2 regions of the Xenorhabdus sp. Sc-CR9 genome follow, and region 2 is predicted to be linked to the other one. Evidence: predicted binding sites of a transcription regulator. Region 2 holds the regulator's gene; the other holds the start of a gene.
The links. Region 2 encodes CRP, which controls carbon source genes, mostly activating them, when cyclic AMP is high. Its sites were predicted from a motif close to ATGTGANNNNNNTCACAT; they were not measured.
Positions count from the first base shown of each region.

Region 1: the regulator CRP is predicted to act here: its motif matches at 6,316-6,333, upstream of AACQ81_RS15500 (NupC/NupG family nucleoside CNT transporter).

Region 1 covers NZ_CAWQTY010000202.1:4,759-13,181, forward strand. The annotation lists gene ptsI (phosphoenolpyruvate-protein phosphotransferase PtsI) at 1-172, opposite strand, end outside; gene ptsH (phosphocarrier protein Hpr) at 304-561, opposite strand; gene cysK (cysteine synthase A) at 1,006-1,959, opposite strand; gene cysZ (sulfate transporter CysZ) at 2,245-3,015, opposite strand; gene zipA (cell division protein ZipA) at 3,237-4,157, shown strand; gene ligA (NAD-dependent DNA ligase LigA) at 4,218-6,233, shown strand; gene AACQ81_RS15500 (NupC/NupG family nucleoside CNT transporter) at 6,402-7,592, shown strand.
Region 2 covers NZ_CAWQTY010000194.1:4,182-12,604, forward strand. The annotation lists gene ppiA (peptidylprolyl isomerase A) at 29-595, shown strand; gene AACQ81_RS14190 (aminodeoxychorismate synthase component II) at 1,014-1,589, shown strand; gene AACQ81_RS14195 (aminotransferase class III-fold pyridoxal phosphate-dependent enzyme) at 1,711-2,079, shown strand; gene crp (cAMP-activated global transcriptional regulator CRP) at 2,161-2,793, opposite strand; gene AACQ81_RS14205 (phosphoribulokinase) at 3,307-4,176, opposite strand; gene AACQ81_RS14210 (YheU family protein) at 4,253-4,471, opposite strand; gene AACQ81_RS14215 (LysE family translocator) at 4,700-5,308, shown strand; gene murP (PTS N-acetylmuramic acid transporter subunit IIBC) at 5,324-6,790, opposite strand; gene murQ (N-acetylmuramic acid 6-phosphate etherase) at 6,817-7,740, opposite strand.

The DNA of each region.
Region 1 (8,423 bases), on a different contig from region 2:
TGATTATTTCTAACTGTGCGGAGGATTTATCGCGGCCTTGCTTAAAGCGGGAAATTTCTTGTTCGACTTGTTCAGGGGTAATTTTTTTCTGATTAATAATTATGGGGTCTTCTTTCAGCAATAGGGCTTTACCGAAAGCAATACCTGGTGATACTAAGATGCCTGAAATCATACTATATGACCTTACTGCGGGTGATTACCTTTCATTGCGCCTTCAGGAGGGGAGGCTTTAAATATCCCCGAATTTTATGGTTCCGGGGATAATTGAATGAAATAGATTGGCTTAATTAGCGGGGTGGGGGGTTATTCCAACTCACCCATCAGCTTAACTAGGTGCTCAACAGCTTGTTGCTCATCTTCGCCTTCAGCAGCAATTGTTACAACTGTACCTTGAGTCAATCCCAGCGTTTGCAGCTTAAACAGGCTTTTCGCACTGGCAGACTTGCCTCCAGAAGTCAGGGTAATGTCAGAAGAGAAGCCTTTTGCTTCTTTGACGAATTGTGCCGCAGGGCGAGTATGGAGGCCGTTTGGTGCAGTAATGGTAACTTCTTGCTGGAACATAGTATTTCCTCAATAACTTAAATATTCGTTGAATAAGTCAAGAGAATTCTAAAGCTAGTGTAGTTGAATTCACTCGGACTTGTACAACCGTTAAATTGATAATGAAAGTAAAGTGTAGACACTTCATATTTCAGGCTGTGTTACTGCTGCAACTGCAACGCAAAATCCATTTGGTATAATAGTCATTATCAAAAAATTAACATACTTGATGCATTCAATTGTTGATTTAGTGTTAATACACGCTATCCGAGTAATGGCTGAATGAATTAACCCTCAAAGACGCCTGCTTGAAGATTAATTTCGTGCATCAAAATAATTACTGGTTAAATACTAAAGCTACTTGAATAAATCATCTAGGAAAGTTTTAAAGTTTGATCTAATGCACAAAAAAGCACCCTTAAGGCGCTTTTTGTTAATGTAGTAAAAAATAGTGCAGGATAATTTTTAATCACTCTGCAAATCAGCAAACAGGGCGGTACTCAGATAGCGCTCAGCAGAAGAAGGCAAAATCACCACAATATTCTTATCTTTATATCCATCTTCCTGCGATAATTTAACTGCTGCCGCAATTGCTGCACCTGAAGAAATACCGGAAAGAATTCCTTCTTTTACAGTGACTTCACGTGCTGTTCGAATGGCTTCATCGTTGCTGATTTTAAATACACGGTCAACTAATGTTAAATCTAAGTTATCAGGGATAAAACCCGCCCCAATTCCCTGAATTTTATGTGGGCCTGGTTTAAGCTCTTCGCCTGCTAATTTTTGACTGATAACAGGTGAATCTTCTGGCTCTACCGCAACGATAGTTACTTGTTTACCGCAGGTATTTTTCAGGTAACGGGCAACACCAGTGATCGTTCCTCCAGTGCCTACACCCGCCACGAAAACATCGACATTACCGTCAGTATCTTCCCAGATTTCAGGGCCAGTCGTTTTTTCGTGAATTTCTGGGTTGGCTGGGTTGCTGAATTGTTGTAGAAGTACATAACGGTCAGGGTTGCTATCATGAATTTCGTTGGCTTTTTCAATAGCGCCTTTCATGCCTTTTGCGCCTTCAGTCAATACCAAATCAGCTCCCAGTGCTTTCAGGAGCTTGCGGCGCTCAAGGCTCATGGTTTCAGGCATAGTCAATGTCAGTTTATAACCACGGGCAGCAGCAACATAAGCAAGAGCAATGCCTGTATTACCACTGGTTGGTTCAATAAGTTCTTTATCTTTAGTGAGGATGCCACGTTTTTCTGCATCCCAAATCATATTAGCGCCAATGCGGCATTTTACACTGAAACTGGGATTGCGTGACTCAACCTTCGCTAAGATACGACCATTGGCGAAGTTTTTTAAGCGTACTAACGGAGTGTGACCAACAGTCAACGAATTGTCTTCATAAATTTTGCTCATTGTTCGATTGCCCCTGAGATACCGTTAAATATTGGTTAAACATACGCTAACATCTTATTTATGGAAATAAGGTTTCAATCTATTGTTATTATATAAAAGAATATTGGATGTTTATTTTATATTATTTAGGCTATTTATGATTGGTATAACTATTTGTATTATTTTCGGTCATCGTGTCGATTTTCTGATTGATGTGATACATATCAGCAAATCATTAAACAAACCCCCTGATACATTTATAGCTTGTCGGGGGGCTATGTGTAGTTTTAAAGAATTCAAGCAGTTTTATACTGTGTGATTCAGCGCATGTTTTGCACGATAGCGATCAACCCACATTGCGGTAGCACCGCAAACCGCAACCGGCATAATGAATAGGTTTATTACGGGGATCATGGTTAATACGCTTACCGTTGCACCAAATTGAAGGTTGTCGATTTTGTTTTGTCTCAATGTATTGCGCATGGTGGCAAAACTGACTTTGTGGTTATCAAATGGATAATCACAATATTGGATAGCCAGCATCCAGGCACTGAAAATAAACCAAAGGACAGGGGCAACGGTTTGGCCAATTCCGGGAATAAAATAAAGCAATAAAAGGGCGATAGCACGGGGGATGTAGTAAAGAATTTTCACTATTTCACGTTTTAAAATGCGCGGCGTATCTTTGAGTAAGTCGATAATACCTGTATCTGGTGCAGGAATACCCGTCATGTCAGCCTCCAGTTTTTCTGCTAACAACCCATTGAACGGTGAAGCAATGAAATTGGCTAATACGCTGAAGAAATAGGTGAAAATTAGTAAGATGGAAATGACCGCAATTGGCCATATCAGGTAGCTTAACCATTGCATCCAGTCCGGTATTTTATTGAGTGTCCATTGTATCCAGCCATCCAATTTCTGGTATAACCACCAAAATGAACCACCTAGCAACAAAATATTAGTCAGTAAAGGCAATAAAACGAATTTTTTAATGCCAGTGCGAGTGATCAGCTGCCAACCTTGCACAATATAATGAAATCCGCCTAAATGTTTTGGCAACTTTGTCGAATTCGTCATATTTTCTTATTCTCTCCTAGATGATTGAGACGGTATGATATAGGCAGGATTTTCTACTGACCAGTAGTTTTGTGTTTAAAAAACATCCGAAAAAACAGAGGATATCTCTCTTTATGGTAAGAAAAGTATGTAGAGACTTGCACTTGTCTTATTTGACAAATACTCTTATCTAAAGAAGTTTCCGCCGTAGTGGCAATTAATTTAAACAACTAGAGATAGCAATGATGCAGGATTTGCGTCTGATATTAATCGTTGTTGGTGCGATAGCCATAATAGCTTTGCTATTACATGGGTTGTGGACCAGCCGTAAAGAGCGTTCATCACTCTTTCGTGATCGCCCAGTTAAACGTCATAAACAGGGGCGTCAGGAAGAGTTAGAGAATAATAATGATGAACTGTTTGATAATTCACCAAAAGCACCTGTACAGGAGTCGGTAAAACGGCGTACTGAACATCGTGCAGAGCCAGTTATTGAACGTCAAACATCTGAATCATCAGTGGCCGGGCATGATAATGGTTCGGACCCTTTACTTGAAAGAGATCAGACTGACGTACCAGCTACAGAAGCGAAAGTTGTCACTGAATCGCAGGAAGAGCCTCAGCTCGGGTTATTTGATTCCGTAGAACAAGCTGAGCCGAAAAGGGCAGAAGGCACTGATATTGCTGAAGGGCAACTAAAAGCGGTGGAAAATGAAGCACAGGCCGAGCCTGAGCAAACTCAAAAAGAAACTGTACTGGTGTTACATGTTGCCGCTCATCATGGTCAGGAACTGAATGGTGACGTCTTACTTCAAAGCATTTTGCAGGCTGGTTTCCGGTTTGGTGATATGAATATTTTCCATCGCCACTTGAATCCATCGGGCAGTGGTGCTGTGTTATTCAGTTTAGCTAATATGGTAAAGCCGGGTTCATTTGATCCAGACCTAATGGTAGATTTCACGACTCCCGGGATATCCATGTTTATGCTGGTGCCTTCATTCGGTGATTCCAATCAGAATTTCAAGCTGATGCTACAAGCGGCACAGCGCATTGCAGCAGATGTAGGTGGCGTAGTTCTGGATGGTGAGCGTAAGATGCTCACTCCGCAGATGATCGAAGTCTATAAAGCGCGTATCCGCAATACGCTCAACGTCAGTGAATAACTCTTTTTTAGTATTAAACCCCCGCTAAGTCGGGGGTTTTTTCATCTCTGGTGAGAAGTCATGAAAACTATTATCGAAAAAATCAACGGATTAAGAACAATATTGCGTCATCATGAATATTTGTATCATGTTATGGATGCGCCAGAGATCCCTGATGCAGAATATGATCGTTTAATGCGGGAATTAAAAGCGCTGGAAGAGCAACACCCAACGCTGATCACGGCTGACTCTCCCACACAACGTGTAGGCGCAGCCCCATTGACGGTTTTCGAACAGGTGCGCCATGAGATCCCTATGCTGTCTTTAGATAACGTATTTGATGAAGAAAGTTATCGGGCATTTGATAAGCGTGTTCGTGACCGTCTGAAAGATAGCCGGGATTTGGTATTTTGTTGTGAACTGAAACTCGATGGTCTGGCTGTCAGCCTGTTATATGAAAATGGAGAATTGGTGCAGGCAGCAACGCGCGGAGATGGAACAACAGGGGAAAACATTACCACTAATGTTCGTACTATCCACGCTATTCCCTTGCGTTTGAAAGGGAGGAATATTCCGGCCCGTGTTGAAATCCGTGGTGAAGTGTTTATGAAACAGGCGGGGTTTGAAAAACTCAACGAAGAAGCCCGCCGCACAGGTAATAAAGTCTTCGCCAATCCCCGTAATGCAGCGGCCGGATCATTACGTCAGCTTGATCCACGTATTACCGCTAAACGTCCATTGACCTTTTATTGCTATGGTGTTGGCGTTCTGGAGGGTGGAGAACTGCCTGCAAGTCACTATCAACGTTTGATGCAATTCAAAAAGTGGGGATTGCCAGTCAGTGACAAAGTGAAACTGTGTCAGGGTACTCAACAAGTGATGGAATTTTACCATAACATTGAGCAACAGCGCCCGACATTAGGTTTTGATATTGATGGTGTTGTTGTTAAAGTCGATTTCCTTGAATTACAGGAAATGCTGGGTTTTGTTGCCAGAGCACCACGTTGGGCAACGGCTTTCAAATTTCCTGCCCAAGAACAGATGACGACTGTGCGTAATGTTGAATTTCAAGTCGGACGTACCGGAGCGATTACGCCAGTGGCGCGTTTGGAGCCTGTATTGGTCGCGGGTGTGACTGTCAGTAATGCCACATTGCACAATGCCGATGAAATTGAACGTTTGGGGCTGCGTATTGGTGATACTGTAGTTATTCGTCGTGCTGGAGATGTTATCCCGCAAGTCGTTGGTGTTATTCATGAGAATAGACCAACAGAAAGTCAGGAAATAGTTTTCCCAGAACATTGTCCTGTTTGTGGTTCAGATATCGAACGCGTTGAAGGGGAAGCAGTAGCCCGCTGTACGGGGGGCTTATTCTGTGGAGCACAACGCAAAGAGGCGCTGAAACATTTTGTTTCCCGCCGTGCGATGGATGTTGATGGCATGGGCGAAAAAATTATTGAGCAGCTTGTTGATAAAGAATATGTCAAAACACCGGCTGATCTTTTCCGTCTGACCGCTGGAAAATTGACGGGTCTTGATCGAATGGGGCCTAAATCGGCACAAAATGTCATTAATGCTTTGGATAAATCCAAGAAAACCACTTTTGCTCGTTTTATTTATTCCTTGGGAATTCGTGAGGTTGGGGAAGCGACTGCTGCCAATCTGGTTGCACACTTTGGTACCTTGGAAAAATTGCGTGTAGCGGATACGGATGCATTAGTTGCAGTGCAGGATGTGGGAGGCATTGTTGCCAGCCATGTCGTGAATTTCTTTAGCGAACCACATAATCAGGCTGTAATTGATGATTTGGTCAATAATGTTGGGATCCTTTGGGAATCTGTTGAAAGCCCGAGTTTGGATGAAATTGATAGCCCATTTGCCGGTAAAATTGTCGTATTGACGGGTTCATTAAGCCTTTTATCCAGAGACGAGGCCAAAGATAAACTGATAGCTTTAGGTGCGAAAGTGACGGGGAGTGTTTCCAAAAAAACGGATTTGGTTATTGCCGGGGAAGCAGCGGGCTCCAAGTTGGCTAAAGCCAATGAATTAGGCATTCCTGTTATTGGTGAAGAAGAAATGATCCGCTTATTGGGTTAATAATTTTTACTTAAAAGTGAAATCTAGGAAAGTGTGACCGGATTGGCTAAACAGAAATTTGTAGCGTTTAATTAATAGATTTATGTGATGATTATAAAAATCTACTGTTATCCGTTACATATAATATAGTTACAAATTTGCACAGCATCATGTTTGGAGTTCTTTTTTATGTCTCATATTTTTCATTTTTTCCTTGCATTGGTTGTGATTGGCGGTCTGTCGATTTTAGCGAGTAATAACCGAAAGGATATTCGAATTCGTTATATTATTCAGTTATTGATTATTGAGATTTTTTTGGCATGGTTTTTCCTGAATTCTAATGCTGGTTTGGGGATTATTAAGGCATTTGACAATCTGTTCGTCCATTTGTTGTCTTATGCGGCGAAAGGAACCAGCTTTATTTTCGGCGGAATGATGGAAGCGAATCTGGCATTTTTCTTCCTGAATGTATTGTGCCCAATCATCTTCATTTCTGCTTTGATTGGTATTTTACAACATATCAAAGTATTGCCGATTATTATCCGCGCGATAGGTACAGTGTTGTCTAAAATTAACGGCATGGGCAAGCTGGAGTCGTTTAATGCGGTTAGCTCACTGATTCTAGGGCAATCAGAGAACTTTATTGCTTACAAAGATGTACTGGGTAAGATGTCTGAGCGCCGGATGTATACGATGGCGGCGACGGCAATGTCTACAGTATCCATGTCTATTGTGGGTGCCTATATGACGATGCTGGATGCAAGATACGTGGTAGCAGCGCTGGTACTTAATATGTTCAGCACCTTTATCGTCTTGTCGCTCATTAACCCTTATTCTGTTGAGAGTGAAGAAGAAATCCATATGAGCAACCTGCACGAAGGACAAAGTTTTTTTGAAATGCTGGGCGAATATATTTTGGCTGGTTTCAAAGTCGCATTGATTGTTTCTGCAATGTTGATTGGTTTTATCGCCCTGATTGCGGGTATCAATGCCATTTTTGACTTAGTGTTTGGTATTACTTTCCAAGAGTGTCTGGGGTATGTGTTCTATCCTTTGGCGTGGATCATTGGTATTCCGGGCGATGAAGCGCTGAAAGTAGGCAGTATCATGGCGACGAAACTCGTTTCCAATGAGTTTGTGGCAATGCAGGGCCTGCAAGAAATTTCGGCTGAACTGAGCGAACGTTCAAAAGGCATTCTGTCGGTATTCTTAGTTTCCTTCGCTAATTTCTCATCTATTGGGATTGTTGCTGGTGCCATTAAAGGACTTAATGAAAAACAGGGTAACACGGTTGCACGTTTTGGCCTGAAGCTGCTGTTCGGTTCTACTCTGGTGAGCTTCCTGTCTGCGGCAATTACAGGGCTGATCATGAGTATTTAAGCTCCTTCTATAAATTAAACGTTATAATGAAATGAATAAAAGTGGCATCTTGACAGATGCTACTTTTTCTTTTTAAAAATTTAACGTTTGTGGCAATTGTTATATGAAATGGCAACATGAAATCATTGTTACCAGTATTTATGGTAGTTACTTAATTGAATGGAACCGTTCATGAAATTGTTTTCATTACAGCAATAATTCAGAATGCAAAAATGAATATGTCACTATTACAAAATATTATTTATCTATAAATTAAAATATATTGGATGGCGGTTTTTCTAATTATGTGAATTTTATCATGTATTGCTTGTGATAGTTACAATTTGAATCAGGAATGAAACTCCTTTGTATTATACCCTTGTTCTATTGTTACGATGAAATATTATCTGCTTTTCCCAAGAATAGCCTTCCATGTTATACGGAATAATATAAATAATATTGGTTACAGTTCAAAAAATATCTATTTATAAAAAGTAAGGTTAAGTGCTAATTTGCGTAAATTAAAATGTGTATTTATTTTATTGATGTAGATAAATTTATAATAATTATAAATTAACGTGGTGATTTAAAATATATATATAAAATTATAAGGAGTGGTAAATAGCAATGTTTATCATGTATTACTGCTGAAATATATAACCTAGAGGTCTTAATCTAAACTCCCTATTTGTTCTAATCAATTCACTAAAATCTTAGTGAGAATATTTATCATCATTTTTAATTCTTATTTTTATACAAGGAACCAGGACTATGAATAAATTTAGTCATACTGCCTCAAGAATAGATGACGATCATCGTGACATTGCGCGATCTAACGATTATCTACAGAGT
Region 2 (8,423 bases):
GTTGACCTCAAAAATAAAGGAACCATCAATGTTTAAACGTATTTTTGTGTCGCTTATGGCTGCATGTGCTATCGGTGTGATAGCTACTCCAGTATTGGCAGCTGAAACTCACGTGAAGCTGATGACATCAGCCGGAGAAATTGAACTTGAGTTGGATAGTAATAAAGCACCAATTACCACCAAGAATTTCGTTGAGTATGTCAATGAAGGGTTTTATAACAACACTATTTTTCACCGTGTGATTCCTGGCTTCATGATTCAGGGCGGCGGTTTTACAAAAGATATGAAGCAAAAAGCCACTAGGGAGACAATCAAGAATGAGGCGGATAATGGCTTGCGTAATCTTCGTGGCACAATCGCGATGGCGCGTACCGCAGATAAAGACAGTGCAACCAGCCAGTTTTTTATTAACGTTACCGATAATGCTTTCCTTGACCATGGTCAGCGTGATTTTGGTTATGCAGTCTTTGGCAAAGTGGTAAAAGGCATGGATGTGGTTGATAAAATTTCTCAGGTCAAGACAGAAAATGTTGGTCCTTATCAAAATGTACCAGCAAAGCCTATCGTGATCTTGTCAGCCAAGATCGAGCCTTAATCTTTCAATCTCCTGTTTTGTAGGCTGTTCTCACTCACCCCAGAAACATAGCCGTCTATGTTTCTGGGGATTAATGAGAGATTCCTGCCTCTCACCAAGGGACAGTCTTCGGCTGGACAAATTCGTTCCCGACGAACTTGTCGGTTCCTTTACTGTCGCACTGCCTCTTGAAATCCATTGGTTATAAGCCATAAGTAGATACTCGGATAATCGCCCTTGATTGTTTGGGTTGCACTTTACTTCTCTGAGTTTCCCTTCTCTGTCGCTACTATTCTAACAGTGCTTCTGTGGTATGATGAGTACTTCGTTGCCGTTAATAGTGTTTATCTGATTTTATTTTACCGTGAGACATAATGCATAATACCCTAATGTGGGTAGGGTAACTTATAAAACTATAAAATCAGTAGGATATACTCCTATGTTATTAATAATAGATAATTACGACTCTTTTACATTCAATTTATATCAGTATTTTTGTGAGTTAGGGACAGAGGTTTTAGTTAAACGCAATGATGAGTTGCAGCTTGAAGATATCGAAAAGCTGGCACCCACGCATTTAGTGATTTCACCTGGGCCTTGTACGCCAAATGAAGCAGGGATCTCGCTGGAAGCGATTTCGCATTTTGCCGGAAAGTTACCTATTCTCGGTGTGTGTTTGGGGCATCAGGCGATAGGGCAAGCTTTTGGTGCGAGCATAGTCAAAGCCCGTGAAGTGATGCATGGAAAAACCAGTTTGCTCCATCATTGTCAGCAGGGGGTATTCAAGGGATTGGATCATCCATTGACCGTCACTCGTTATCACTCTTTGGTTATTGCTGCGGAAACCCTTCCGGCATCATTTGAAGTAACGGCATGGAGCCAACGCAATGGTGATGTGGATGAAATCATGGGGATACGCCACCGTACTTTGCCACTGGAAGGGGTGCAATTTCACCCAGAAAGTATTCTTAGTGAGCAAGGACATGAGTTGTTGAATAATTTTCTTAAATATTAATCTGGTAACACCAAACCCCTCACTCTACTGTTTTTTTATTTGCTATAATGTGGTTTTTTATTCATATTTAATGACTATTATTTCACTTAGATGTGGTAAATATAAAAACAAGGTGAGGGAAATGGTAGGAAATCCTCTGGCTTGTTCTGTTGGTTGTGCAGCTCTGGATATTATCAATACGCCAGAAGTATTGGCCGGAGTGGAAGAACGTCATGATATGATCATTTGCGCATTGGAGAATCTGAACCAAAAATATGGCATTTTTCAGGAAATTCGTGGAAAAGGGCTGCTTATCGGCGCTGTATTGAAAAAAGAGTATCAGAGTAAATCCAGAGATATATTGCAGAAAGTGGTTGAACAGGGGTTGATGTTATTGAGTGCAGGAGACGGTATTCTGCGTTTTACGCCGTCATTGGTGATTCCTGAGGATGATATAGCAGAAGGCATGGCACGGCTGGATATAGCGATAACGCGGTGGTTAGATAAATAAGCTGGCAGCCAGATAAAGCAATAACAGAACAAAGAAGCCAGTGGGAATCTCGTAGATTACACTGGCCCGGTTTTTCAGGAACTAACGGGTCCCATAAACGACAATAGTTTTACCATGTGCAGAGATCAGGTTTTGATCTTCCAGCATTTTCAGAATGCGGCCAACTGTTTCACGTGAACAACCTACAATTTGTCCAATCTCCTGACGTGTGATTTTAATCTGCATACCATCAGGGTGAGTCATCGCATCAGGCTGCTTAGCCAGATTGAGTAATGTTTGGGCGATACGGCCTGTAACGTCCAGAAAGGCCAAGTTACCCACTTTTTCGGAAGTTGTTTGCAGGCGACTTGCCATCTGAGCAGATAAACGCATTAGAATGTCAGGATTAACCTGAATTAACTGACGGAATTTCTTGTAAGAAATTTCAGCCACTTCACAGGCGCTTTTAGCGCGCACCCATGCTGTACGTTCTTGCCCCTCTTCAAACAATCCAAGTTCACCAATGAAGTCTCCCTGATTTAAATAAGAGAGAATCATCTCTTTACCTTCTTCATCTTTTATTAGAACAGCAACTGAACCTTTAACAATGTAGTAAAGCGTTTCTGCTTTCTCGCCTTGATGAATAAGCGTGCTCTTGGATGGATATTTGTGAATATGGCAGTGTGACAAAAACCATTCAAGAGTAGGGTCTGTTTGTGGCTTGCCGAGAACCATTCGCTTTATCCTCTGTTGTTATTTCTGCCTTTATGAAGTGAGAAACAGGCCGTTTCTCTTAAGGCTAGTTTTATAAAGTCAATAGATTAACATATTAACTTGCTGAAAAACTGACAAACGAGAATTTTATATGGATTATAAAAATTTCAATATACAAGTGTATTGATCTTAACCCATATACCTTGCCAGTCTCGCATGTAGACTTGTTTGTAACACAGGAAAACGTTTCTGTCTTCTCTTGTATCGCTTCAGCATATTAAACTGGTTATCAGATTACCAGAAATTGGTCTAGAGACGTGGTCTTATTGATTTTATATTTATAATAACGAAAGATAATGCTGAATACTGTCCTTTTAGTGAAGTATTTCACGTTGTTTTTGCATGTATTAGTTCTTCATGGTTATGATTTTTATCAGGCTGATTTATCGCCACATAAATCACTTATTTATTTTAATAAAACAGGCGGCATTATTTTTTGTTACCTGTTTTATTAAAAATAAAATGAAGCCTAGATCATGAGATCTTTTTACCTTCCAGTAATTGTTTGACGAGCGGTGCCATAATTAACTCCATAGCCAATCCCATTTTTCCACCCGGCACGACGATAGTATTTATACTGGAAATAAATGAACCCTGAAGCATTGCCAGTAAATAGGGAAAATCAATTTGGCTTAGACCTCGAAAACGAATCACGATAAAACTTTCGTCTAACGAAGGAATGGCCTTGGCAGAAAAAGGATTAGAGGTATCAACAGTGGGAACGCGCTGAAAGTTGATGTGTGTGCGTGAAAATTGAGGAGTGATATAGCGAATATAATCGTCCATTGAGCGAACAACAGAATCCATAACAGCTTCTTGAGAGTGTCCACGCTCGCTGGTATCACGGATCAGTTTTTGTATCCATTCCAGATTGACTATAGGTACAACACCAATCAGCAAGTCAACATAGCTGGCAACATTATGTTGTGGCGTGACAACACCGCCGTGCAGCCCTTCGTAAAACAGAATGTCGGTGTTTGACGGCAATGGTTCCCATGGTGTGAAAGTGCCTGGTACTTGGTTATAAGGAACAGCTTCATCATAGGTATGGAGGTATTTGCGGCAGCGACCACTGCCTGTTTCCCCATAATCATAAAACGTCTTTTCCAGCATGCTGAAATCATTGGCTTCTGGCCCAAAGTAACTGATATGCCTGCCCTGCTCTTTCGCTTTTCGGATCTCAGCATCCATTTCTGGGCGAGTATAACGATGAAAACTATCTCCTTCAATGAGTGCAGCAGTTACATCAAGTTGTTGGAAAATCTTACGAAAAGCTACACTGGTCGTTGTCGTTCCTGCTCCACTGGAGCCAGTGATTGCAATAACAGGATACTTGGCAGACATGAACAGACTCCTTATTAATAAAAATTTGGATTATCTTTTTAATCAGTCTCTTATGATGAATAAAATGGGCCAAACCTTATGGGCGGAACATCTCTTTAGGCATGATATTGGCAGTTTCATGTAATTCAGACCATACCAGCAGAACCTCACCTCGTTCAAGCTGACGTTTGACATCCTGTACTTTTTGTTCAAGTGTTTTTTCTTGATCACCGTAATCTGTGCCTTCACGTAAGACAAAACTTTCAATTAAGTTGAGTAGAGTATCGGTTTCAAGTTGTTGCCACGGTATCATCATTGTAATTGCTCCTGATGATGTTTTGATTGTTCTGAAATTAAGTGTTTTTCGGATAATTGTTTTAAATGAGATAGCCTTAAATAAGGCACCATCCAGTATGGTTTATGGGGACAAAAATTCTCACTCATAATGAATTGATTTCATGATTAGTTATCTTGTGTGTGGAATAACATACTGCTATTTTTCTTGAAAGGAAATGTTGACCATTTGGGTGAGGGGAATCTACCCATGACTGTAAGTTTGTTATTCTCGCTTAGTACATTTATGTTTATTTCTGCCGTCACTCCGGGTCCAAACAACTTGCTGCTAACATCAGCGGGCGCTACTTTTGGTATCCGTCGCTCTGTACCACTTTGTTTGGGTATTGTATTGGGAATGCAGACAATTTTATTGCTGTCTGCCTTTGGGGTTGCTGCATTGCTGCTGATCTACCCTGCAATGCATACTGGCCTGAAAATACTCGGTAGCCTGTATTTGTTGTGGCTGGCTTGGAAAACGGCGACTTCACACTATAATAAGCAATTACGTACAGCGCAGGCGACAGGGGCACCAATCAAGATTCATCAAGGCTGGTTACTGCAATTCCTGAACCCCAAAACATGGTTGATGGGATTGGGGGCAGTCAGCAGTTACAGTCTGCCCGGATCACTATATAACAATTCGATATTGGCTATCAGCGCAGTAATGTTAATCTCGAGTGCAATAGCTGGTGCAATCTGGCTTATGCTTGGCTCATTGATTGGCTGTTTATTAAGAAATCGCCATGCGTGGTTCATATTTAATATTGCGATGGGGCTGCTGACCGCCGCTTGCGTCCCTTTAATCTGGGTTAGCTAAAATTAGGGACTGGAGTCAATTCATGTCAATATTTTTACTGCCAAAGAATAATGTCAGCATAAAGCCTGACAGGTAAGCGACGAGCAATCCGGCACCATATACTGCCATGCCCGTGAAGATACCATTGTTGGAGGTCATCAGGGGGAGCGCGACCAGACCGGAAGGGCCAAAAACACTATTTAATCCGACTGGTAATCCCCACCAGGCAATCAGACCGATAAAAAAACCGCCAACTGCACCACCGAGACAGGCGGTGACAAAGGGTTTTACGCGAGGCAGTGTTACGCCATAAATCAAGGGTTCCCCAATTCCCAGAAACCCCGGAATGATGGCACCTTTGATTTGAGTGCGCAACAAGGAACCCTTTTGAGCTTTCAGATATAACGCCAGCGCAGCACCCACCTGACCTGCTCCGCCCATTGCGAGAACAGGAAACAGGGAGTTGAAACCCTGTGCATCCATCAAGGTAAAATAGACGGGGACGAAGCCTTGATGCACACCAAACATTACAGCGATTAAGAACAAACCTGCCAGAATTGCTGTGCCGAATGGGTTGCCATTCAAGTTCATGAACAGCCATGACATCGTGGTAAATAAATAACTCCCGATGGGCATAATGATGATAAAAGCAACAGCACCCATGATAAGCAGAGTAATAGCAGAAGTCAGGATCATATCGAGGTCAGATGGCATGACTTTGCGGATTTGCTTTTCTACCCATGCACCGAGAATAGAGGCAATCAGTACACCGATGATGTTACCTCGAGGATCGATGGCGAATCCAAAGAAATTATTTATGCCGGAATAGAACCCGCTGTTGGCTTCGGCGTTATAACCCAATACGAATAAAGATGCGATAATTGCACCATTAACCCCTGATCCGCCAAAAGCTTTTTGCGCATTGTAGCCAATCAGGATGCTCAGAAAACTGAACATGCCTTTGCTAAAGATTTTCATATAACCGATCATCTCGACCAAAGTTGCGTCGGGATGCACAGCGTCTTTGACAAAAATCTGCTCCAGCAGGGTAGCAAACCCCAATAACAGACCAACAGCAATAAATCCGGGGATTAAAGGCGTGAAGATGGTGGCAAATTTAGCCAGAAATTTATGGATTGGGCTGGTTTGTTTTTCTTTGAGATATTTTTTGTTTGAGGTGGCGATATCTTTTAGGTTTTCAGAATAGTGCTCAGTGACATGAAGTTTTGGTTCATTGGAGTTATATGATTCACTGAGCAGTGTATTCATGATATCTGCGGCTGTTTGAGCTTTACCGGGGCCAAGGACAATCTGAAGTTGGTCATCACTTTTTATGACGCCTAAGACGCCCGCAATTTTCTGCAATCTGATTTTATCGACAAGTGAATCATTGCGTAGAGTCAGCCGCAATCGGGTCATACAATTACTACTGTGTGTAATATTACCTGTCCCGCCAATGGCGTTGAGTATTTCGAACAGCATTTCCCGACTAATTTTAGCCATTTATGCCCCCTTCCAAGAGGTAATGATTATCGGTCTTTTGAGATGCTTGGCCGGATAAGCCCTTGATGCTTTTTCAATAATTTTTTGGCTTCTTCGGCACTTATACCCGATAAAATCATCACAATCGCAGTTTTACAGTGACCACCACAGGCGTTCAGGGTTTTTTCGGCGGTTTCCCTGCTGCATTCGGTGGCAGCCATAACAATATTTTTCTGACGTTCGATTAACTTGGCATTTGTGGCTTCCACATCTACCATCAAATTGCCATATATCTTGCCAATGCGGATCATGGCACCTGTCGTGATCATATTCAGCACCAGTTTTTGTGCTGTTCCGGCTTTCATGCGAGAAGAACCTGTCACAACTTCCGGCCCTACTACGGGCGTGATAGCAATGTCAGCCAATTGCGTCATCGGGCTAACAGGGTTACAACTGATACAGGCTACGGTAGCGCCAACGGATTTAGCATATTCCATTGCACCTAATACATAGGGTGTCCTGCCACTGGATGCGATCCCCACGAGGATATCCCGCTGATTAAAGTGTAGTTCCTTAAGATCGCCTGTGCCTAACTTCCGGTTATCTTCCGCATTTTCGACCGCTTTCAGAATTGCCTGATGCCCACCTGCAATTAAACCGATCACCTGTTCTGGTTTTGTACCATAAGTTGGCGGACATTCACTGGCATCTAAAATACCTAAACGTCCAGAAGTTCCGGCTCCACTGTAAATTAAACGCCCTCCCTGACGAAACGCCTCTGCGACCTTATCAACTACTTTGGCAATTTGCGGGAGTGTTTTTTCAACGGCGATAGCTACTTTTTTATCTTCATCATTGATAACTCTCAGCATATCGAGTGTTGATAGTTGATCAATGTCGGAACTGGCGGGATTGCGACTTTCTGTCACCATACTTTCTGTCACCATATTGCTTAAGTCTATTTTCGTCATTTTTTGCCGTGTGTTTATGGAGGATTAATGAAGTTAAAATTACCGTATTGAGTGCTTGGTATAAAATATATCAATAGATTCAACTTTTGTGTAAGTTTAAATGAGAATCAATATATTAATCGAGAAGGTTTGTCAATATATAGAAAATCCTATATTTATATCGACATAACTGGATATATTCGTGCAACTAAAAAAGGAGTGAAAAGGATTTTTAATTTTAAAAAGTAAGTTTTAATTAAAAAAGAAGTGAAGGTAAAATAATTTTTTGTGAAAGAGATATTTTACAACCAAATGATTATATTATCAATAAAGAAGTTCAATGAAGTTATCTTAAAGTAATAAGATTACTTTTTATTATCAGGTGATAATAATTTTTCATTATGCCCGATGATAAGAAAATTCTAAAATGGTAGGGGGTTTTTATTCTTTATCTTGATTAAATACACAGTTATTAAATTATAGTAATGGCTTATATTTTATAAGGCATCCATAAAATGAAAAAATATTTCTATTTTAATAAAATTAAAAATGAGAGTGATTCTGAATAGGTTTAGGGATAAGAGTGAGATTTTTATTTTTCTCTGGGTGACTCTATTTAACGGGATTTGTCTTCCAGCTTTATGTCATCAAAGCAGGATGAAAATTTATAAGGTGTCGGTATATGAACTCATATTATTTTAAAT